DNA from 3 places in the Ensifer sp. KUDG1 genome. Region 1 is predicted to be linked to each of the others. Evidence: riboswitches for the same ligand, from Rfam matches in the RefSeq annotation. Region 1 holds a riboswitch; each other region holds the start of a gene.
What was found. Region 1 has a riboswitch for cobalamin ahead of M2267_RS08050 (DUF1636 family protein). Riboswitches for the same ligand answer to the same signal wherever they lie in the genome.
Positions count from the first base shown of each region.

Region 2: it holds a riboswitch for cobalamin, as region 1 does, so the genes downstream of both, M2267_RS14120 (ABC transporter substrate-binding protein) here and M2267_RS08050 (DUF1636 family protein) in region 1, are expected to answer to the same signal.
Region 3: it holds a riboswitch for cobalamin, as region 1 does, so the genes downstream of both, M2267_RS04150 (aromatic ring-hydroxylating oxygenase subunit alpha) here and M2267_RS08050 (DUF1636 family protein) in region 1, are expected to answer to the same signal.

Region 1 is NZ_JBNDIG010000002.1:510,617-517,838, reverse strand. Features, by position in the region: gene M2267_RS08075 (mechanosensitive ion channel domain-containing protein) at 1-986, opposite strand, end outside; gene M2267_RS08070 (DUF924 family protein) at 1,113-1,673, opposite strand; gene M2267_RS08065 (FecCD family ABC transporter permease) at 1,766-2,833, opposite strand; gene M2267_RS08060 (ABC transporter substrate-binding protein) at 2,837-3,790, opposite strand; gene M2267_RS08055 (ABC transporter ATP-binding protein) at 3,787-4,590, opposite strand; gene M2267_RS08050 (DUF1636 family protein) at 4,613-5,026, opposite strand; cobalamin riboswitch at 5,132-5,347, opposite strand; gene M2267_RS08045 (RidA family protein) at 5,532-6,008, opposite strand; gene aspT (aspartate-alanine antiporter) at 6,495-7,222, shown strand, end outside.
Region 2 is NZ_JBNDIG010000004.1:347,099-354,320, reverse strand. Features, by position in the region: gene M2267_RS14135 (hypothetical protein) at 1-602, opposite strand, end outside; gene M2267_RS14130 (DUF899 domain-containing protein) at 891-1,592, opposite strand; gene M2267_RS14125 (ArsR/SmtB family transcription factor) at 1,766-2,089, shown strand; cobalamin riboswitch at 2,282-2,474, shown strand; gene M2267_RS14120 (ABC transporter substrate-binding protein) at 2,625-3,641, shown strand; gene M2267_RS14115 (FecCD family ABC transporter permease) at 3,638-4,690, shown strand; gene M2267_RS14110 (ABC transporter ATP-binding protein) at 4,687-5,448, shown strand; gene M2267_RS14105 (pseudoazurin) at 5,460-5,897, shown strand; gene M2267_RS14100 (class I SAM-dependent methyltransferase) at 5,894-6,700, shown strand; gene M2267_RS14095 (ParB-like protein) at 6,732-7,222, opposite strand, start outside.
Region 3 is NZ_JBNDIG010000001.1:846,977-854,198, forward strand. Features, by position in the region: gene M2267_RS04130 (DUF1217 domain-containing protein) at 1-210, shown strand, start outside; gene M2267_RS04135 (FAD-binding oxidoreductase) at 282-1,715, opposite strand; gene M2267_RS04140 (L-threonylcarbamoyladenylate synthase) at 1,858-2,832, opposite strand; gene M2267_RS04145 (DUF6656 family protein) at 2,910-3,509, opposite strand; cobalamin riboswitch at 3,827-4,027, shown strand; gene M2267_RS04150 (aromatic ring-hydroxylating oxygenase subunit alpha) at 4,132-5,376, shown strand; gene M2267_RS04155 (2Fe-2S iron-sulfur cluster-binding protein) at 5,378-6,472, shown strand; partial or broken gene M2267_RS04160 (glycoside hydrolase family 25 protein) at 6,694-7,222, opposite strand, start outside.

The DNA.
Region 1 (7,222 bases):
AATGCGACGGAGAGCCGCCGGAAGTAACTCGGCTCCTCATCCGTGATGTCGTGCTCGATCAGTGGGCGAAAGAGTCTGCGGCTGCCGGAAAGGAATACCAGCGCCGCCAGCAGCGACAGGAACAGCGCCGTCAGCAGCGGCACGCGCTTGTAGTTCCAGGCAAAGCTCAGCCAGCTTCCGACGCTGCGGGTCAGCACCCGGGTTTCATCCGCGGTCGCCACGAGTGCGTCGTCGAACATGCCCGTCGAGACTTCGGTGTTCTTCAGGAGCGTGTTGGAAAACAGCGCCCGACGCGTCGCGGTAATCGCGTTGGAGAGTTTCGTCGCCTGCACCGACAGGCCTTCGGCCTCGCCGGTCAGCGCGTTGATCGCACCGCGCTCGGCCATCAGCCGCTTGCGTTCGGCGGTCACGATGTCGGCTTCCGGCGGCTGCCCCTCGGCCGGCGGATCGCCGAGTTCGGTGAGCCGCGCCTTGATCTCGTCGAGCCGCGGACGGGTCGAAACCGAAACGCCGATGATCTGCTTGGCGAGCGCGTCGACCTGAACCTTGAGGTCGGCAAGAACGATGTCGTCGTCCTTGGCCTTCGCGACCTGGTCCGTCAGCTTCTTGAGCTCGTCGCCGGCCTTCGCGAGTTGTTCCGCCGCCTGGTTTTCGGCAGGCGCGGCCGCCTCGGCCTGAGGGGCCGCTTGCGCGGGAGCCGGAGCGTTCTGAGCGGGCTGCGTGGTGGTGGCATCGGACGTCGTGTCGGCTGCGGCGGGCTGTCCGTTCTCCTCGGTCGCAGGCTTGCCGGCAGCGGGCTGGGTGGCGGTCTGAGACGTTTGCGGCGATTGCGCCGGCTGCGCCGATTTCTGGCCCCCTTGCGCGTTTGTCTGTGCGGTTGCCTGTGCCGGTTGCGCCGCCTTCTGGGCCATGACCGGGCCGCCCACGGCAAGCGCCAGCAGGCAGACGAGAATGGCGGGCAGTTTTCCGACAGAACGCAATTTCATGATCCTTGCAGATTGAGACCGTGGCCCGGAATCGCTCCGGCCGTCTTCACGTTTCGATGTGAATACGAAAGACGGCGGAAAGATGCAAAGAACGGCGATAAATCGTCGCCGGCGCCCGCTTTCCCGTTAAAAGCCGGCGCCGGGCTGCGCCAGATAGGCAAGTTCGGCCTCCGTCGAGCCGCGCGCCAGAAAGGCATTGCGATGCGGGAAGCGGCCGAACTGCTCGATCACCTCGCGGTGCCGGATGGCATAGTCGAGATAATCGGCATCGCCGAGTTCGGTAAAGAGCTTCACCGACATGGTCTGGTCGGTAAGGTTTTCCGAGTGCTCGAAGGGCAGATAGACGAAGGCGCGCCATTCCGGCTTGATCGCCATGTCAGCGCCGGTGCCGACGGCAAGCTTCGCCTCGTGCAGCGCCAGGCAATCGGTGGCAAAGGCGAGCGGCGTGCCGCGAAACATGTTGCGCGGCATCTGGTCCAAAAGCACGATCGCCGCCAGCCGGTTCTCCGGGCTCGCCCGCCAGATCTCGTCGACGCCCCGGGCCAGCGCCAGGTGCGACGCCTGGAAGCGGCGGATGCAGGCCTGGTCGAGTTCGTGGCTCGTCCCGAACCAGTCGTCATAGGTGAGTTCGCCAAACCAGAAGTCGAGAACGTCCTGCGGCGTGCAAATGTCAGCTTCGTTCGCCATATGCTCCTCTTGCGGCCCAATGGCCGATCGCCCGGCCCCCGCTAACACATAGGCCGGAACCGGCCCTTGTCCATAACTTGTTCCTACCCGCCTTACGCGCGTCGCTTCAGGATGGCAATGAAGGCGATGCCGCCGACGAGACCGGTGACGACGCCGATCGGCATGTCCTCCGGCGCCATGATGACGCGGGCCGTCAGATCCGCAAGGATGAGCGTCAGCGCCCCGAAGAAGGCCGAAAGCGGAATGACCCTTACGTTGTCGCTGCCGGCCAGGAGCCGCACGAAATGCGGCACCATCAGCCCGACGAAACCGATCGCGCCGGAAAAGGCGACCATCACCCCGGTCAGAAGTGCGGTGACGACGAACAGCGTCAGCCGGAAGCGGCGCACGGGAATGCCGAGCGTCATCGCAGTTTCGTCGCCCATGGCGAGCGCATTGATCTCGCGCGCCCGGATCATCAGCCAGGCGAGCGAGACGAAAAGCACCCCGCCGGGATAGACGAGCTGCGACCATTGCGCCAGGCCAAGACCGCCGAGCATCCAGAAGATGACCGTGTGGGTCGCCCTCGGATCCCCAAGGAAAATCATGAGGTTGCCGACGGACGTTAAGACGAAGGCGACCGCGACGCCGGCCAGCACCAGGCGGTCGGCGCTGCTGCCGAGCACGCGGGAGACGTAAGCGACCAGCACGGTTGCGAGCAGCGCGCCGGCAAAGGCAAAGAGCGGCACCGTGGCAAGGCCGAGGATCATGCCGGTGTGCAGCAGCGCCACGATCGCGCCGAGCGCGCCACCGGAGGAAACGCCGAGCAGATGCGGATCGGCGAGCGGATTGCGCGTGACCGCCTGCAGCACGGCGCCCGTCAGCCCCAGCCCAGCCCCGACGAGGCCTGCCAGCATCACCCGCGGCAGGCGCACGTCCCAGACGATGCTCTCGCGGCCCGCCGACCAGAAGACCTCGACGCTACCGGGCGAGATCTTGCTGGCGATGATCGACCAGACGGTCGCAACCGGGATCTGCGCCGAGCCGAGCGATACGGCGGCCGTCACCGTCAGGAGAAGCAGCAGCAGGCCGGCGGCAAGGCCGAAACCGCTGCGGGCCACCCGTTGAGACGCGGCACGCGAAACCGCAACGGTGTCAGCCGACGTATCCTCAGCCAGCATCGGTTACAGGCCTTCGCCGTGAAAGGTCTTGGCGAGACGGGCGATGGCGTCGATGTTGCGCGGCCCCGGCGTCGCCTCGACATAGTCGAGCACGACGAAGCGATCGTTCCTGACGGCATCGACATTCTTGAATGCCGGATTGGTCTTCATGAAGGCGATCTTGTCCTCGGCCTTCACCTCGCCGTAGTTGACGATGACGACCACTTCCGGATTGCGCTCGATCACCGGCTCCCAGGAGATCTCCACCCAGCTCTTGTCGACATCATCCATGATGTTGGCGCCGCCGGCGGCCTCGATCATCGCCGTCGGAATGCCGAAGCGGCCGGACGTGAAGGGCTTCTCCTCGCCCGAATCATAGACGAAGACCCGTGTCGGCTTTGCCTTGCCGGCGTTCGCCTTGGTGATCTCGGCAAGCTGGCGGCGGTAGCCGTCAACCAGCGTCTCGGCGCGATCCTCGACGCCGAAAATGCGGCCGAGATTGAGAAGATCGACGAACATGTCGTCCATCGTTGGCTTTGCCTTGGCCATCACGTGGATGCAGGATTCGGTCAGCTCGTAGACGCCGATCTTGAAGGGCGCCAAGGTTTCGGGCGTGACCTCGCCGCCGACCTTCATGCCGTAGTTCCAGCCGGCAAAGAAGAAGTCGGCGTCGGCGTTGAGCAGCACTTCCTTGGTCGGATACTTCTCCGAAAGCTCCGGCAGTTCCTTGACGCCTTCGCGCAGCTTCTCGTCCAGCGTCTTCCAGCCGGAAACGCCGGTATAGCCGACCATGCGGTCCTGCAGCCGCAACGCCAGCATCATCTCCACCAAGTTGACGTCGTTGGCGATCGCGCGTTTCGGCGCCGCGTCGAAGGTCACCTCTCGGTTGCAGCTCTTGACCGTGACCGGATAGGCGAGCGCCGGGGTTGCGGCGGCCAGCACGAAAAGAAGGGAAAATGGGGCAATATTGATCTTCATGAAATAGATCCCTGTCGAGGAAGTGAAAAGGAAAAGCGGGCGCCGCCGGCGGCGGCATTGTGAACGGTGGCAGTGACGCCGAAGGCGGCCGAAAGTTCGCCGGGGCTGAGCACCTCTTCGGGCGTGCCGAACGCCGTCAGCCGCCCGGCGGTCAGGATCGCGACGTCGGTCGCAAACTCGGCGGCGAGATTGATGTCGTGCAGCGTTGAGACGATCGTCAGCTTCAGCGTCTGCAGCAACTCGAGGATTTCGAGCTGGTGGCGGATGTCGAGATGGTTGGTCGGCTCGTCGAGAATGATGATGCGCGGCTCCTGCGCCAGCGCGCGGGCGATCAGCACCCGCTGCTTCTCACCGCCCGAAAGCGTGGCGAACTGGCGACCGGCAAGATGCGCGAGATCGAGATGCGCGAGTGCATGCTGCACCCGATCGCGGTCGAAATCGCTCCAGCCGCTCAAGCCTTCCCGCCGCGGAATGCGCCCCATCATCACGACGTCGCGCACGCTGAAGGGAAAGTCGCCGGGCATTTCCTGCAGGACGACGGCGATCGTCCTTGCCGCCTCGCGCGCCGAGATCGACCACAGATCGATGCCATCGACCGAAACACGGCCGGCATTCGGCTGCACCGCCCGGTAGAGGCAGCGCAGAAGCGAGGTCTTGCCGGCACCGTTCGGCCCGAGGATCGCAAGCCGGCTGCCCGCCGCGATCGAAAAGCCGATGTCCTTGACCAGCGTCAGCCCCGCGCGTGGCCCCCAGTGAAGGCCCTCGACCTTGAGTGCCGCTCCCGTTGCCGTGCAGCTCATGGGTTGATCCCTCCCTGCGCCGTCATTGGAAGTGCCCGCCGAGGTCTTCGGAAACGAGCATCGCTGCGGGGATGCGGGCAAGCGTCTTGCCTTTCAACCCGCGTGGCCGCTCGGCCGCCCGCGTCATGCCATCGCCACGCTCGGCATAGGTTGTGGCAAAGCGTACGAGATCGTCGATGTCTTCGTCCGGCGAGACGTCGCCGAAGAGATAGGTTGCCTTTCCCGTCGCCTGGAAGGCGATGGTGCAGGGCCGCGTGCAGGCCGCCATGCACACCGTGCCGGCAATCGAGAAGTCACGATCGAGCGGTGCGCCGAGTGCAGCGATGCTGCCGTTCAGCCGCTTGATCAGCTCGGCGCCGGGCGCGCAGGGGCCACCGGTGAAGCGGCAATCGGTGCAGACCGTTATCTTGTGCTGTCGGAAATTCGGCTCAGCCATTCCTGCCCTCCGCCGGACTGACGGCAAGAGATGGCGAAACGGCAGAAGGACGGATAGCCGTCGTGCGAAAGCCAGTTCTTTTCCATCGGAACACCCCGTCCGTTGTGGTTGATCGGTTCGATGGCAGGTCTCCTGGCTCGCGGGTCGTGGCGCATCCACGTCTTCCCGGCTGATCGCCAGTGACATGGTGTGAATGCGCTTTCCGCTCACAGTTGCGGGGGCAGCCACGGTCTCGGCCCCATCAGGGTCGTCCGTTCCGTGTTCCCTTTTCAGCCGCCTCCGCATTGTCGCGGACGCAGCACCATCACCGCCTTCCTCGCATGAATCGGCGGGGGAGACAACCGCACGGCACAGGCGGGAAGGATCTATCAACATGCGGCGTATCGTCATGCGCAGTTTGTTATTAAATAACATTACGTCGCGCAAGCCGAAAATTGAGCGTCGGACACGATCCGACGCCCTACAGCCAAAATCCGCCTCACGACCGACAGGCAGCCGTGTCGCCTCAGAACTCCGGCGGAAAGAGCTCGGCCGTCAGCGTCACCGCCACCGCGGCGTTGCCCGGCAGGTTGCGCACGCCGCAGACGGAGCGGATATGGCCGGCCCTTTCGCCAAAGGCGGCAGCCAGAAACTCGGAGGCGCCGTCGAGCACCTTCGGGTGGTCGAGGAAATCCTCGGTGCAGGCGACATGCCCCTCCAACCGGACGATCTGGCGAATGCGCTCGAAACGGCCGAGATGTTCGTGGATCTGCGCCAGCGCATTGAGCACCGCCAACTCGGCCGCCTTGCGCCCCTCGTCGATCGTCACGTCGCGCCCGAGCAGCCCCGTATGCACGAAGCGCCCGTCGAGCAGCGGCCCCTGCATCGAGACATGAAGAATCCCGCCCGCCTCGATCACCGCGCGATAAGCGCCGAGCGGCTTCGGCGGCGTTGGAAGCTGAACGCCAAGCGCCCCCAGCCTACGGATAACCTCATCCATCATTGCTCCCCCTCCTCGTCACCTGACGAACCGGCCTCCTTGCGGAGACGATGCCGCTTTTCATCTCGACCCTTCGCAGTTCTGTCGCCCCTATCGCAAGCAGTAAGGCCCACCGTTCCTTGCGCCTCCAGCCGTATGTTCAAGCATAGCCAAGAGAAAACGCCTCATGCCTCACGTTGCGAGATAACATTACGAATTACAACACCAGAGTTGAAGTGCCGGCGCGACCCGGCCGCGCGCATCCGTGTTTCGATCGCATGCGGCGGACGCATCGTGGCGCCCGCCAAGCGCGCACCCAAGTAAAACCGCTGAAATGTAACATACGTTACGCTCACGTAACCCTATGCCGGTTGAGAATTTCGACGACCGAGGCAACAATTGCCGGGATTAAGATTGGGCATCGACAAGATCCGAAAACAAGCTCAACTTAGCCGCGCAGATCCCGAAATGAAGTGATGGCAACTCAACTTTCTGAAGGGAATAGCAGCAGTGAATCCCATCGATTTTTTCGTCGACACGCTTCGGACCTATCCACCCGTCGCCGTCTTCCTCGCGCTTGGCATCGGTTTCCTCATCGGTCCGATCAAGGTCGCGGGGTTCAACCTCGGCAATGTCACCGCCACGCTTCTGGCCGGCGTTCTCATCGGGCAGCTTGGCATCCAGGTGTCCGGTGACCTCAAATCCACCCTGTTCCTGATCTTCCTCTTCGCCGTCGGTTACGGCGTCGGACCGCAATTCGTGCGGGGGCTTAGCACCGACGGACCGAAACAGATCGCCTTTGCGCTCTCCGTGCTGGTGCTCTGCCTGATCGTTCCCTATCTCTGCGCGCTGATTGCCGGGCTGCCGCTCGGCTATGGCGCCGGCATGTATGCCGGTTCGCAGACGATCTCGGCTGCGATCGGCGTTGCGACCGACCAGATCAATTCGCTCGGGCTGACGCCGGAACAGGCCAAGACCTTTGCCGACCAGATCCCGATCGCCTATGCGGTGACCTATATCTGGGGCACGATCGGCTCGGCGATCATTCTCGCCCAACTCGGGCCAAGGCTGCTCGGCATCGATCTGCCGGCCGCCTGCAAGGAATATGAGGCCAAGCTTGGCGGCGGCACGTCGAGCAGCGAACCCGGCATCACCAGCGCCTACCACGACTTCGGTCTTCGGGCCTACCGGATCGATGCGGCAAGCGGCCTGACCGGGACGCCGGTCAAGAACCTGCT
Region 2 (7,222 bases), on a different contig from region 1:
TCCTTAAGACGGATGAGATAGGCGCTTTCCTGCGGGCTTTCGGCAAGGCCGGCGGCATGGAGCAGTTCCGGCGAAATTGCGACATTCGGGACGAATTCCCTGCCGAGATTGGCGGGTCCGCCGAAATGGGGCCGCAGCGCATCGACAACGGCCTCCGTCGCCCGTCCATTCACCTCAAGGATCTCTCCGCCCAGAAGGTGCGATTGCTCGCCTGTCGCTGCGATCACGAACAGGCCTTCGGCAAACCAGCCGAGCCGGACGGGAACCGCATTGAAACTGTGACCACCGACAAGCCCGACGACACTGGTGTGCCCATTGTCGGCGAGCGCGACCGCCTTTGCAGCCGCCATCGCCAGGCCAGCGCGGTCGAGATCGCCGGCCCGTTGTTCGATCGCATCAAGGGAGCCCGTAAACGCTGCCTGGGCGGCTGGCGAAAAGCTTCGGTCAACCTCGATCAGGCGCCGCAGATGGGCAAGGTCCTGCCTGTTGCGTTCCAGTTGCGAGGCTGCGGCCGGAAAGTCGCTCCGGGGATAGGTCTTCAGCGTTGGGTAGAGAATGACGGCAAGCGGCGCGACCACCAGGAGAAGCAGGGCGGCCAACATGATCGATGCAATCCGAACGCCGCGTCGCCGCCAAAACTTCTTGCCGCTCGGTGCCGGACCGTCCTTGCGGTCTTGCGTCTCGTTTCCCATCGATTGCCGCCCCCATCGGCGCGCCTCTTAGAAGCGCGATCCATCCCCACGTTCGGCGCTCCCTGCCGGGCCGGCGGCATCCCTTCACCATTGCCGCGATCCCTATTCGGGCGCGCGACAATGACGCAGGTCTGGCGATCGGCCAGACAAGACGTAGGAACGGCGGCTCGACAATTCCATGTTCGCCGCCGCGGAAAATCAAAAAGCCGGTTCGGTCCCGTATTCGTCGTGCCGCCGGTTCCAGACATAGGGTTCTGTCTGCGGCCATCCCGCGGGAGAGGCTTCCCATGTTTCCTGGCGACCGTAGGGCGTCAGATCCAGATAGGTCCACATGCTGCCGAGATACTCGACGCCACGCGCACCGTTGAAATAGGTGCGGTAGATATGATCGCCGTCCCTGAGGAAGATGCTGACGCCATGGCGCTCGCTGGTCCTTGTCGGGTCATCCGGATCGGCGACCGTGGCTCCCATGTCGTGGTTGAAGTCGCTCGCCATGGAAGAGTACCAGACTGGGTGCTGCCACTGCATCCGGGCCTGGTATTTCTGCAGCGTCTCCAGCGGCGCGCGCGAAATCACCACGATGGACGTATCGCGTGCGTTGAGATGCGCCGGATGGGTCATCGCGTCCACGACCCAGGAGCAACCGTCGCAGCCCGCCTTCCATCCGGGCGCGAACATGAAGTGATAGACGATCAGTTGCCGCCGTCCGTCGAAGAGGTCGGCGAGGCTTACCGTGCCTTCGGGCCCCTCGAACGAATAGTCCTTGTCGATCCTGACCATCGGCAAGCGTCGGCGCGCGGCACTCACTTCATCGCGTGCGCGGGTAAGTGCCTTCTCCCTGGCAATCTGTTGTTCGAGTGCGACTTGCCACTCTTCCATTGAAGCGATTTTAGGCAGCATTCTCAATCATCTCCCTTTGGGGCGGTTTGCTTGGAGGTGTCGGCGCAAGGCTGAACTCCGACCGACGGAGTCCTGCCATCAGGCTCGGTTGGAGAGCTCGCGAAAGCTCGCAAACCGGTCTAATCGGCGCCGTCTCCGTTGCGTCCGATTTCAATATGTTGTAAAAACATAACATGTCAAGCAAGCAGGACGAAGATCTGGTTTTCAAGGCATTGGCTCACCCGCGCAGGCGGGCGATGCTCGATCGTCTCAAGGGCGAGGCGCAGACCACGGGCATGCTCTGCGCGGCCTTTTCAGACATGGATCGCTGCACCGTGATGCAGCATCTGAACGTGCTGGAGGACGCCGACTTGATCATCGTCAGGCGGGCAGGACGCGAGCGCTGGAACTATCTCAATGCGCTGCCGATCAAGCACATTCACGACCGCTGGATCAGCGACTATGCCGCCCATGCCGTGGCCATTCTCGACAGGCTGAAGACTGGCCTCGAAGGGTAAATCCCAGGATGGTGTGAATTACGGATCACTTAAACAGTATTCATTTGTGTATAGTTTTCGACAATCGGCAATGTTCTCCCTATTTGCGGGGAGTGATATTTAGTGAAATTACGAGACGCGAGAGAATTTCTACCTTTCTTGGCAAGTGGTTTCGAAAGCGCCGCTTTCATGCTTGCGCTCCACTCGTTCGTTGAGTAGTGAATTCTCGTCGGTTTCCGAAAGGAAATAACAGGGAATTCGCCGCGGCTCGCCGCGAAACGAAACTGCCCCCGCAACTGTAGGCGGCCAGTCCTCTCTCGAAAATGCCACTGGGCGATGGTCCGGGAAGGCCGAGAGGGAGCCAAGACCCGTCAGTCAGGAGACCTACCGACACCTGTAACTGAACAAGCCGGGCGGGGTGTCCGGGGAGGTTGTCGATGTCGTTGGTCGCGCCACAAGTGCCGGCTGTCGATGTTCTCTTGAACATCGGTTCGATCATTGCGTCCTGGCTCGTCCCCTCCGATCCGCGCGATCAACAGATCGGAGACAATGTGCCATGACCGCTTCGCGTTTCCTGCTTGCCGCCTCTGGCTTCGCCTTCTTCGCCACCGCCGCTGCTGCCGAACCCACCGCCTATCCGCTGACCCTGGACAATTGCGGCGAGACGATCACCTTCGACAAGGCGCCGGCGACCTCGGCGACCGTCGGGCAGGCGGCAACCGAGGTTCTCTATTCGCTCGGCCTCGGCGACAAGGTTACGGGTACGTCGGTCTGGTTCAATGACGTGCTGCCGGAATTTGCCGAGGTCAATGCCAAGGTTCCGCGCCTGGCGGACAACGACCCGAGCTTTGAAAGCCTCGTCGCCAAGAAACCGGGGCTCGTCGCCGTGCAGTTCGTCTGGCACGTCGGGCCCGAAGGGATTGTTGCGACCCGAACCCAGTTCCACGAAGTGGGAATTCCGACCTATGTCCTGCCGGCCGACTGCGTCGCCAAGGACAACTCGGTGGGTGTGGACGGCACGCGCAGCGCGCTCTTCTCGACTGCCAGCATCCATCAGGGCGTGCGTGAACTCGCGCAGATCTTCGATGTTCAAGACAAAGGCGAGGCATTCGTCGCAGAACTCGCCAAGCGTGAGGCCAACGCCATCGAGCAGGCCAAGGCGCTAAATTTGAAGGATGTGTCTGCGGCCTTCTGGTTCTCCAGCGCGGAGATGGACATCGATCCCTATGTGGCCGGCCGGAAGGGAGCGCCTGCCTACATGATGGACAAGCTCGGCATCCGCAACGTGGTCGGCTCGGACGAAGAATGGCCGGTCGTCGGTTGGGAAACGATCGCCAAGGCCAACCCCACCATGATCGTCATCGCCAAGATGGATCGCCGGCGCTTTCCGGCCGACGACTACCTGAAGAAGATCGAGTTCCTGAAGACCGATCCGGTTGCCAGCCAGATGGATGCGGTGAAGAACAACCGCATCGTCGTCATGGATGCGCACGCGATGGACGCCACGATCAGAACGGTCGCCGGCATCGAAGTTCTCTCCGCTGCGCTTAAGGATTTCGGGTTGGCGAAGTGAAGACCGGCCTCTCGCGGCGCGCCCCTGCTTCCCGGCTTGGCCGGGCAGCCACGGGGACATTGGCTCTGTTTGCCGCCGTTCTTGCCGGAACCTGCATCGGCGAAACGCCGATACCCGTCTTGACGGTTCTCCAGACCTTGGCGAACAAGATTTTCGGCGCGACCTATGGGCTCGATCCCATCGATGTCGGGATCATCTGGAACTACCGCCTGCCGCGGGCGATCGTTGCCGCCTGCTGCGGGGCGGGCCTCGCGGTTTCGGGCATGGTGCTCCAGTCCCTCCTGCGCAACGCCCTGGCGGATCCCTATCTTCTCGGCATCTCCGCCGGCGCCTCGACCGGCGCCGTGGCCGTCACTGTCGCAGGCCTCGGCGCCGGCGCGGTCTCCATGTCGCTCGGCGCCTTTGTCGGTGCCGTGACAGCTTTCCTCATGGTGGCGATCCTCGCTCGTGCCGCCGGTGGCGGGGTCACCCTGCGCGGAACAGGGCAGATCGTGCTTGCCGGCATCGCCGGATCGCAACTGTTCAACGCACTGACGTCTTTCATCATCACCAAGTCGGCCAACGCGGAGCAGGCGCGGGGCATCATGTTCTGGCTGCTCGGCAACCTCAGCGGTGCGCGATGGCCGGACGTCTGGCTGGCCGTGCCCGTGGCCCTTGTCGGGCTCGGGGCCTGCATCTGGTACGCCCGTGCGCTCGACGCCTTTTCCTTCGGGGCGGAGTCCGCCGCGTCGCTCGGCGTGCCCGTGCGGGTCGTCCAGGTGGTGCTGATCGGCCTTACCGCGCTGGTCACGGCCGTGATGGTCAGCATTGTCGGCTCCATCGGCTTCGTCGGGCTCGTGATACCGCATGCGGCCCGTTTCCTGGTTGGTGTGCGTCATGGCCGGCTCGGCCCGGCAACCGCCCTCATCGGGGCGGTCTTTCTGATCGCGGCGGATATCCTGTCGCGGACGATCGTTCCTGGCCAGGTGCTGCCGATCGGCGTGATCACCGCCCTGGTTGGGGCACCGGCCTTTGCCCTGATCCTTATCCGCGGGAGGCGCCGATCATGATCCTGGAAGCACGCGACCTCGGCTGGTCCGTCCGCGGCAAGGCGATCGTTTCCCACGTCGATCTCGCCGTGCGGCAGGGAGAGACACTCGGCCTTGTCGGCCCCAACGGCTCCGGCAAATCGACCTTGATGCGGCTGCTGGCCGGCATCGTCCGGTCGACGTCGGGCGAGGTGCGGATCAACGGGCAGATGCTGCACGCCATGCCACGCCGCCAGGCTGCCCAGTTGATCGCCTTCCTCGAGCAGCAAGCCGAGACGACGGAAGCGATCTCGGTTCGCGATGCGGTCGAACTTGGCCGCACGCCCTGGCTCACGCCGCTGCAGCCCTGGTCGGCCGAAGACGACCGGATTGTCAGGCAAGCGCTCGACGATACCGATATGGCGGGCTTCGAAAACCGTTCATGGGCAACACTTTCCGGCGGGGAACGCCAGCGGGTTCACCTGGCGCGGGCCTTGGCGCAACAGCCGCAGGTCCTGTTGCTCGACGAGCCGACAAATCACCTGGATATCCAGCACCAGCTTTCGATCCTGAAGCTGGTGGCTGACCTGCCGATAACCTCCGTCGTCGCCTTACACGATCTCAACCAGGCCTTTGGCTGCGACCGCGTCGGCATGATGTCCGCCGGCCGGCTGGTGGCGCTGGGGCCGCCGCGTGAAGTCCTGACCGTCGAACGGATCGCCGCCGTCTTCGGTGTTCGTGCGAGCATCGTCGTCGACCCCGAGGACGGAACCTCCATCTTTCGCTTTCATTCAGCCTAGCAAGGATTTACATGCGCGCGCTTCTCCTCGGATTGTCCCTGTTTCTCACCGCTTTTCAGTTCGCCCAAGCAGAAATGCACGAGGTGAAGATGCTCAACCGAAACGCTTCGGGACCGATGGTCTATGAGCCGGACTTCCTCCAGATCGCCCCCGGCGACACGGTGAAATTCATCGCTGCCACCAGCGGCCACAACGCGGCGACCGTCGACGGCATGGTTCCCGAAGGTACCGCTGGTTTCAAGGGCGGGATCAACGAGGAGATCGAGGTCACGCTCGACGCGGAGGGGTTCTACGGGATCAAGTGCTCGCCCCATTTCGCGATGGGAATGGTGATGGTGATCCGCGTCGGCGATGCGAAGGTCGACACAGGCTTTGCGGCGGCCAAGGTTCCGGCCCGGGCGCGCAAGCGGTTTGACGAGATCCTTGCCAGGAACGGTTTCGGAAAGTGACGAACGACACCGAAGAAGGGGCAGGGCGCGCGAATTTTCATCTGAAGGAAGCGATCCGCAGCTACTGGTCGGAGCGCGCGAGAACCTTCGACCTCGCTTTCGGCCACGGCATCCTTTCCGCAGCCGAGTTTTCCGCCTGGCAGGAACCGATCCGCACCGCCCTTGGCGTGAAGCCGCTGCGCGTGCTTGAACTCGCCTGCGGCACGGGCGAGGTCACAAGGCTCATCCACGATCTCGGTCACGAGGTTACGGCGCTGGACTTCTCCGAAGCGATGCTTTCCGTCGCCAAGGCGAAACACGCCGGGAAACCGCGGCTGCGCTTCATCCTTGCCGATGCCGAAAACACCATGGAGCCGGACGCGGCCTATGACGCGATCGTTTGTCGCCACCTCGTCTGGACGCTTACCGCGCCCGAGGCGACCTTTCGCGAGTGGCACCGGCTGCTGCGACCGTGTGGGAAGCTGGTGATCTATGACGGGGACTGGGCGAAGCCTTCTCCGATCGGACGTCTCGCCGAACGCCTGGTGGCCTTGATCGACAGGTTTTCCGGGCCCGATCCCTATTACGACGGGTCGTTGAGCCAACGCCATGCCGAGATCATGCGTGCCCTGCCTTTCGGTCGCGGGCTGCGGTTCGAGCAGCTTTCCGGTCTGTTGGAGGAGGCGGGCTTCAAAGGGATCGAGAAAATGTCCCATGCGCCGGTCGCTCGTGCCCAGCGCAAGTCGGCCAACCTGCGAAACTGCCTCCGCACCTTCGTCTACAGGCGCTTCATCCTGACCGCACATTCATCGGCTGCGCGCTAGACCCCAGTGCCCTGAACCGCGAGGCGCCGGTTCAATCGGTGACGCCGCACCAACCCGGCAGGAAGCTGGCGGATTTGCCGTGGGCAAGATCGAGCACGTCGTGCACGGCCTTGTTGATGTCATTGGCGATGCGTTTTGCATCGATGCGCGAGCGCAAGAAGTTTGCCCACATGAACTCGCTGTAGGGCGTTGCGTCCTTGGCGTAACCGCCGGCGCGGCGGAGCGCGCCGGCAAGCGACCGGTAGGGATCGTCGACGAGGCCGGCGATCGTGCGCGGCAGGTCCTGGTGCGATCGCCGCAGGCCCTGTGCGTCGAACGGATACATCCAGTGGCGGTGGTCCATGACCGACCAGAACTCGTCCTTGGACAGGTGGCTGAGATCGAACACGATGCTGGTCAGCACATGCGCGACGCCTTCCTCGTGCAGGGCGCGCACGAGATGATGATGGTCGACCAGATACGGTCGCTCCTTCGGGCCGAGCACGACCGGTACCATATGATGTCCCAGGAATTCCGCGCCAT
Region 3 (7,222 bases), on a different contig from region 1:
GCGGCCTATATCGAGCGCACGATCAACCTCAAGGAATTGCAGGAGCCCGGGAAGATCGACAAGCTGCTGCAGCGCTTCACGGCACTCTATGACGTCGAAAACAACCAGGACGTTTCGCCTGGTCTCGCGATCCTGACCGGTGGCGGAGGCGGTAGCGTCAGTGCCGAAACGCTGATGACGCTCTCGCAGCTACGCGCAGGTGGTCGCTGACGCCAGCCCCCTGATGGCCGAGCTTGAGCGCGGCGGCTGCTTCGCAGCCCGCCGCGCAAGACGGGCCGTCGTCATCGGTCGGCGCGCAACACCTTGTCGGGGTTCATGATACCAGCGGGATCGAAGGCGTGCTTGATGCGTTGCATCAGCTCGATTTCGATCGGCGTCCGGACCTCGGCGAGTTCGTCACGCTTCAGCTGGCCGATGCCGTGTTCGGCAGAGATCGAGCCGTTATACCCAAGCACGATGCCGTGGACGATGGCGTTGATTTCGCGCCAGCGGTCGAGGAAGGCCTGCTTGTCGGCACCGACAGGCTGCGAAATGTTGTAGTGGATGTTGCCGTCGCCCATGTGGCCGAAGGAGCAGATGCGCGCGCCGGGGATGGCTTTCATGACGGCCGCATCCGCCTCCTTCATGAAGGCCGGAATGCTGGAGACGGGCACGGAGACATCGTGCTTGATCGAGCCGCCCTCGGGCTTCTGCGCCGGCGACATGCTCTCGCGCATGTGCCACAGCGCCTTGGCCTGTGTCTCGTTGGCGGCGATCACGGCATTTTCGACGAGGCCGGCCGCATATCCCTGTTCCAGAAGATCCTGCACCATCCGTTCCGCGCTTTCGGCGCTATCGGATGTCGAGATATCGATCAGCGCGTACCAGGGATGGATCGTGTCCATCGGGTCACGAACGCCGGGGATATGCTTGGCGGTGAATTCGACGCCGAGCCGCGGCATCAGCTCGAAACCGGTCAAAGCCGGCCCGCAAAGGCTGGACGCTTTTTCGAACAAAGCGAGCGCATGCTCGACGCTGCCAACCCCGGCAAAGGCGACCTGATGCCCGAGCGGCTTCGGAAAGAGCTTGAGCACGGCGCCGGTGATCACGCCGAGCGTACCTTCGGCACCGATGAAGAGATCGCGCAGGTCGTAACCGGTATTGTCCTTCTTCAACCGGCGCAGGCCGTCCCAGATTTCGCCGGTCGGCAGCACCACCTCGAGGCCGAGGCAGAGCTGGCGCATGTTGCCATAGGCAAGCACGGCCGTGCCGCCGGCATTGGTGGAGAGGTTGCCGCCGATGCGGGCCGAACCTTCCGAGCCGAGCGACAGCGGGAACAGGCGATTGTGCTCGTCCGCCGCCTTCTGGATGTCGGCAAGAATACAGCCGGCATCGGCGACGATGACATTGCCGACCGGATCGACGTCGCGAATGCGGTTCAGCCGTTCCAACGAAAGAACGATGTCCGCTTTGCCCTCCCGCGGGATCTGCCCGGCGACGTGGCCGGTGTTGCCGCCCTGCGGCACGATCGCCGTACGGGTGGCGCTCGCAAGCTTCATGATGCGCGAGACCTCGTCGACGGAGCCCGGACGCAGCACCATCGGCGTCGTGCCGCGGTAAAGTCCACGCGATTCGACGAGATAGCGCGCCTTGTCCGGTTCGGCCGTCAGCACGTTGGCGCTGCCGACGATGTCGGCGAAGGAGGCGATGAGTTCGGGAGAGGGAAGGGTGGTCATGGGCCTCACTTCGCGTTGCGCCTGTGCGCTATCGGATCGGTCGATCTGAGGATGTGATCCTCGGTTCCTGGTCGGCGGCGATCATAACCGCAATTGGCGCCGTTCGCTGAGGGCGGGTGCGCAGAAGATGCCGCACGCCATCTTACCCTCGTGGTGCGGCTGCCCGCTGCAACCGATCGATGATGGCTTCCCCCAGCCCGTCCGAAGGGATCGGCCCGAAGGCGATGGTCTCTGCGCCGCTGGCATCCGCCCGCTTCATGTAGTCGAAGAGATTGGCGGCGGCTTCGCGCAGATCGCCAGCCGGACTGAGATCGAGAACGATGGCCGCCTGTTCCTCGCCGGCGATCCGATTGCCGCCGAAACGGATCAAGGCTTCGCCGGCATGCACCTCGGCGGCATCGAGCCGGACGGCAGCGCCGGGCGCATAGTGCGAGGCGAGCATGCCCGGCGCCTCGATCGTCGCTCCTGCCGTCTCCGGCCGGATCACCGGACGGTCGAGCAGGCGTTCGATCTCGGCAGCATCGAGGCCACCCGGCCGAAGCAGCCGGATCTCGTCGCCATCGACCTTGATGATTGTCGACTCAAGGCCGATTTGGGCCTGGCCGGCGTCGAGGATCAGCTTCAGTTTTCCACCGAGATCGGCCTCCACATGGGCCGCACTGGTCGGGCTGATCTTGCCCGAGGTATTGGCGCTGGGCGCAGCCAGCGGGCGTCCGAAGCGGGCAATCACCCGGCGCGAGAAGCCGTCCGGCATGCGGATGCCGAGCGTGTCGAGGCCGGCGGACGCCAGCGCATGAACCGTGCTGGCGGCGCGCTGCCGAAGGATCAGCGTCAGCGGGCCGGGCCAGAAGGCTTCGGCCAGCTGCCGGGAAACCGGATCGAAATGCACATGGGCTTCGGCCATCGCCATGTCGGAGACATGCGAGATCAGCGGATTGAAGCGCGGGCGCCCCTTCATCTCGTAGATGCGGCTGATCGCATCAGGATTGGTGGCGTCGGCGGCAAGGCCGTAGACGGTCTCGGTCGGAATGGCGACCGGTTCGCCTTCGGCAAGAACGGCGCAGGCGCGCGCGATCGCGCGGTCCGGTTCCCTTTCCGTATCGATGATCTCAGCCATGCCGTTTCCTTTCCGATGCTTCCTTAACGGACGCACCGGAAAAACAGAACGATTTTCTTTGAAGCAACCGGTTCGGCTCAGAGGCTGCGGATGATGCGGCGCAACGCGTCGTCCTTGGCACCGAGCATCAGCACGTTTTTCAGCGCGACCTTGGGATCGTCGGTGCGAAACAGCAGACCGTTGTCACGAAAATTGCGGTTGATGACCATTTGGCCGGCTTCCGCGCCCGGTTCGATGGCGACGGCGAAATACATGCGCGAATAGCCGGGCTGGATGCCTTCGAAAAAATGCGTCTCATGGCCGAGGTCGCAGTAGAAGTTGGCGAAGTAGAAGGACCAGGTGATGTCCTTGGAGGGCGTGACCGGCGTGCGCGCCGCCGTCACGTGACAGTAGCCGAGATGCGGCCGGCCGACGAGCGTGCGGTGGAAGATCATCTTCGGGAACTGGATCGAGGTGTGAAAGCCGTTGATCCGCTTATGGGTCGTGTCGCCGGCGGTGTTGAGCTTCTTGCCCGTCCTGTCCGCAACTTCCTCATAGCTCAGGTAGCGCCGTTCGCTCGGCACCCATTGCCTGCGATTGATCCGGCCCGTGCGCAGGAATTCGGTATGAACCGCCGTCTTCGGCGGGATTGTCGGCGGCGCCTCGGCTGCCGCGTCGTAGTATCTCAACTTTGCCATGATCGTCAGCGCGCCATCTGCCTGCCTGCAGGACCTCTCTCGTCCGCCGGCTAGGCTAGCGGCTCATGGTTAATGAATGATTGCCTCCTGGCTGCATCATGAGCGTTCCCTATCTGACGGGATGTCGCAAACGGGCGAAGCTTTCCCGCGTCTGCGCCGCCCGCGCCGCAAAAGGCGGCAAATGCCCAAGATGTGGGCTATCTATATGTTTGTAGTGTAAAAAATCTAAGAGAGGCGCCGGTGATGGCGGTTTTTCCCGTGTCGTCATTCTGGAATTGGATGTCGCTATCCGGCAGCTGCCAGGGCGGTTTCCGCGATTACATATCCTTACTCAAGGTGCCGTCTTCGAAGAGAAGGCGGAGAATTGGGAAGCCGGTCAAATCCCGGCGCTGCCCCCGCAACGGTGGTGGAGCGAAAGCCTCGGCAAAGGCCACTGGACGGTTCGTCCGGGAAGGCGCCGGGCTGGTCCGAAGGGACGGCTCCTGAGCCCGGAAACCAGCCTTGACGGACATAACCGTAACGGGTTGCGGCGGGCAGCCGGATCGGAGCCGACAACGCATGGGCGTGCGCCCGTGCGGGTTCCTGTCCTGCCTCTCCAAGACATGGCGCATGAGGACAGGACATGGAAACCAGAAACGATATGCTTCGAAAGCTGAAGGGTCGGCGCGACGGCTACAGCCTCGATCGGGCTTTCTACATCGATCCCGACTACTATCGGCAGGATCTGGAAAACATCTGGTACAAGGATTGGCTGTTCATCGGCCATGACTGCGAGATCCCGCGGGCCGGCAATTACTTCACCGTCCAGGTCGGCGACTTTCCCGTCGTCATCACCCGTGACCGCCAGGGCACGATCCGCGCCTTGCACAATTCCTGCCGCCACCGCGGCTCCCGCGTCTGCACGCAGCAGAAGGGCTCGTCGGCAAAACTCGTCTGTCCCTATCACCAATGGACCTACGAGCTCGACGGTTCGCTGCTGTTCGCCCGACAGATGGGCGAGGATTTCGACAAGGCCGCCCACAGCCTGAAACCGATCCACTGCGAAACGGTCGGCGGCTACATCTTCATCAATCTTTCGGAGAACCCTGCGGACTTCGCGGCATTTCGCGAACTGGTCACGCCCTATCTCGCGCCGCACCGCCTCGGCGAAACCAAGGTCGCCTTCGAAAGCACGATCATCGAAAAGGGCAACTGGAAGCTCGTCTGGGAGAACAACCGCGAGTGCTACCATTGCGCCGCCAATCATCCAGAACTCTGCCGCACCTATCCGGAAGCCCCGACCGCGACCGGGGTGCAGGGCGCCAAGGATGATCCCGTGATCGCCGAACATTGGGCGAAATGCGAGGCCGAAGGCTTGCCGAGCGAATTCAGGATGTCGCCGACCGGCCAGTTCCGCGCCGCCCGCATGCCGCTTGTCGACAATGCCGAAAGCTACACCATGTCGGGCGCGCGCGCCGTCAGGCGGGCTTTGTCGGCCGATGTTTCCCAGAGCCAGATCGGCACGCTTCTGATGTTCCATTACCCGACCACCTGGAACCATGTGCTTGCCGACCACGCCATCACCTTCCGCGTACTGCCGCTCGGGCCTGAACTTACCCAGGTGACGACGAAGTGGCTGGTCAACAAGGATGCGGTCGAAGGCATCGATTACAATCTCGAAGAACTGACGCATGTCTGGACCGAGACCAACGATCAGGATCGCCAGATCGTCGAGGAGAATGCCTTCGGCATCCGCTCGCCGGCCTATGAGCCCGGTCCCTATTCGCCCGAGCACGAAGGCGGCGTGATGCAGTTCGTCGAGTGGTACTGCAAGTTCATGGAGCAGCGCCTTGCCGGCGACGCGGCTCCGCTTTCAAGGGTCGCCTGACATGCAGATGGCCTCCTCGTTTCACCATTTCGACGCGCTGCATGTCTGGATCGACCGGCAGCAGATGCTCGAATGCACATCGGCGGTGGTCGAGACCGCCGATGTCATGACCTTCACCTTCCGGGCGGAAAAGCCCGCCTGGTTCCGCTATCTGCCCGGGCAATTCGTAACGCTCGAACTGCCCGTCGCCGACGAGCCGGTCATGCGCACCTACACGCTGTCGTCGACGCCGTCGCGGCCGCTTTCAATCGCGGTCACGGTGAAGGCGCAGGCCGACAGCATCGGCACCCGCTGGATGTTCGACCACCTGAAGCCGGGCATGAAGCTGAGAGCCTTCGGTCCGCTCGGCGATTTCAGCTTCGTGCGCCATCCCGGCGACAAGTACCTGTTCATCTCGGCCGGCTCCGGCATCACGCCGATGATGTCGATGACGCGCTGGATGGCGGACTGCGTGCCGGAGACGGATGTGACCTTCATCTCCTGCGCGCGTCGGCCGGACGATCTGCTGTTCCGTTCGGAACTGGAAGTCCTGGCCACGCAGATGTCCGGGCTCAACCTCGGCTTCATCGTCGAGGGGCATGAGGCGCGCCACGGCTGGCACGGATTGCGCGGCCGCATCGACGGCGCCAAGCTGCCGCTGCTTGCGCCCGATTTCATGGACCGCACCGTCTTTTGCTGCGGCCCCGAGCCTTTCATGCGCGGCGTGCGCGAGATGCTGAAATCGGCCGGTTTCGACATGGGCCGCTATCACGAGGAGAGCTTCCAGCCGGCGGCGGCACCCGCCGCCGAAGAGATCGCCGTGCGCGCCGGTGCCGGAGACGAGGGCGAGGTCCAGGCGGCCAAGGTTGCCTTCACCATGAGCGGCAAGGAGGTCGAGGCCAAGCCCGGCCAGACGATCCTGCAGGCGGCGCGCGCCAATGGGGTGCGCATCGGCGCTGCCTGCGAAGGCGGCATCTGCGGCACCTGCCGGGTGATGAAGGTCGCGGGCGAGGTCGAGATGAACCACAATGGCGGCATTCTCGACGACGAGATCGACGAGGGCTACATCCTCGCCTGTTGCTCGCGACCACTTGGCGACGTCCAGATCGAAGCCTGAGGGCGTCAATGCATGTCGCGAGAAGTGCGCCGCAGTTCTGCAGCAGCGACGTGCATAAAGGATGAGAGCTTAAAGCCTGGCGCGAGATCCTTTTTCACGCGACAGGCTTAGGGCGCGTTGCAGGGGATCGGATTGGCCGAAACGCTTGCCGGGGCGTCGGTGCCGGTCGCCGTTTTCGGGCATGTGCCCTGGGCAGCTTCATTGCCGGCAATCGCCACCTGCAGGGCGCGCTCCTGGCGGGCGAAATCGATCGAGCCGGTCACCATCATGTCGACGCCGCTGCCGACGCCGCTCGCAGCGTCGGCGCGGCTGACGAGCAGCGGCTCGCTAAAGATCGCAGTCGCCTGTGCGACCGCCTGCATGCCCGTTCCCCGCTCGGCTTGGGCGACGAGCATCAGCGGTAGCGGTTTTTCCGGCAGCAAGGCGCCTTGTGCCCAGATCGCTTTTAGCGCCGGCGGCGACATCGCCGCCACATTGACGTCGATGTCGTCAAGCGTTCCCGGCACCCGGTAGGGGCAGCGGCGCTTTCCGCAGTTGATGCCCGAGGAGAACTGCCACAGCGCGTAACTGTCCCAGTTGCCCATCGGGAAGACCTGGCGGATATCCGGCTTGTAGCGGGCGTACCAGAGTGGCAGACGCGACAGCAGCCGGTGCTCGGCCCGGTGCGCGGCGATGTATTTGGCGGTGATGTGGTTGGTGTAGAGGATCGGGTAGCGCCCGGTCCGGGTCTTGATGTGCCCGGCGAAGATG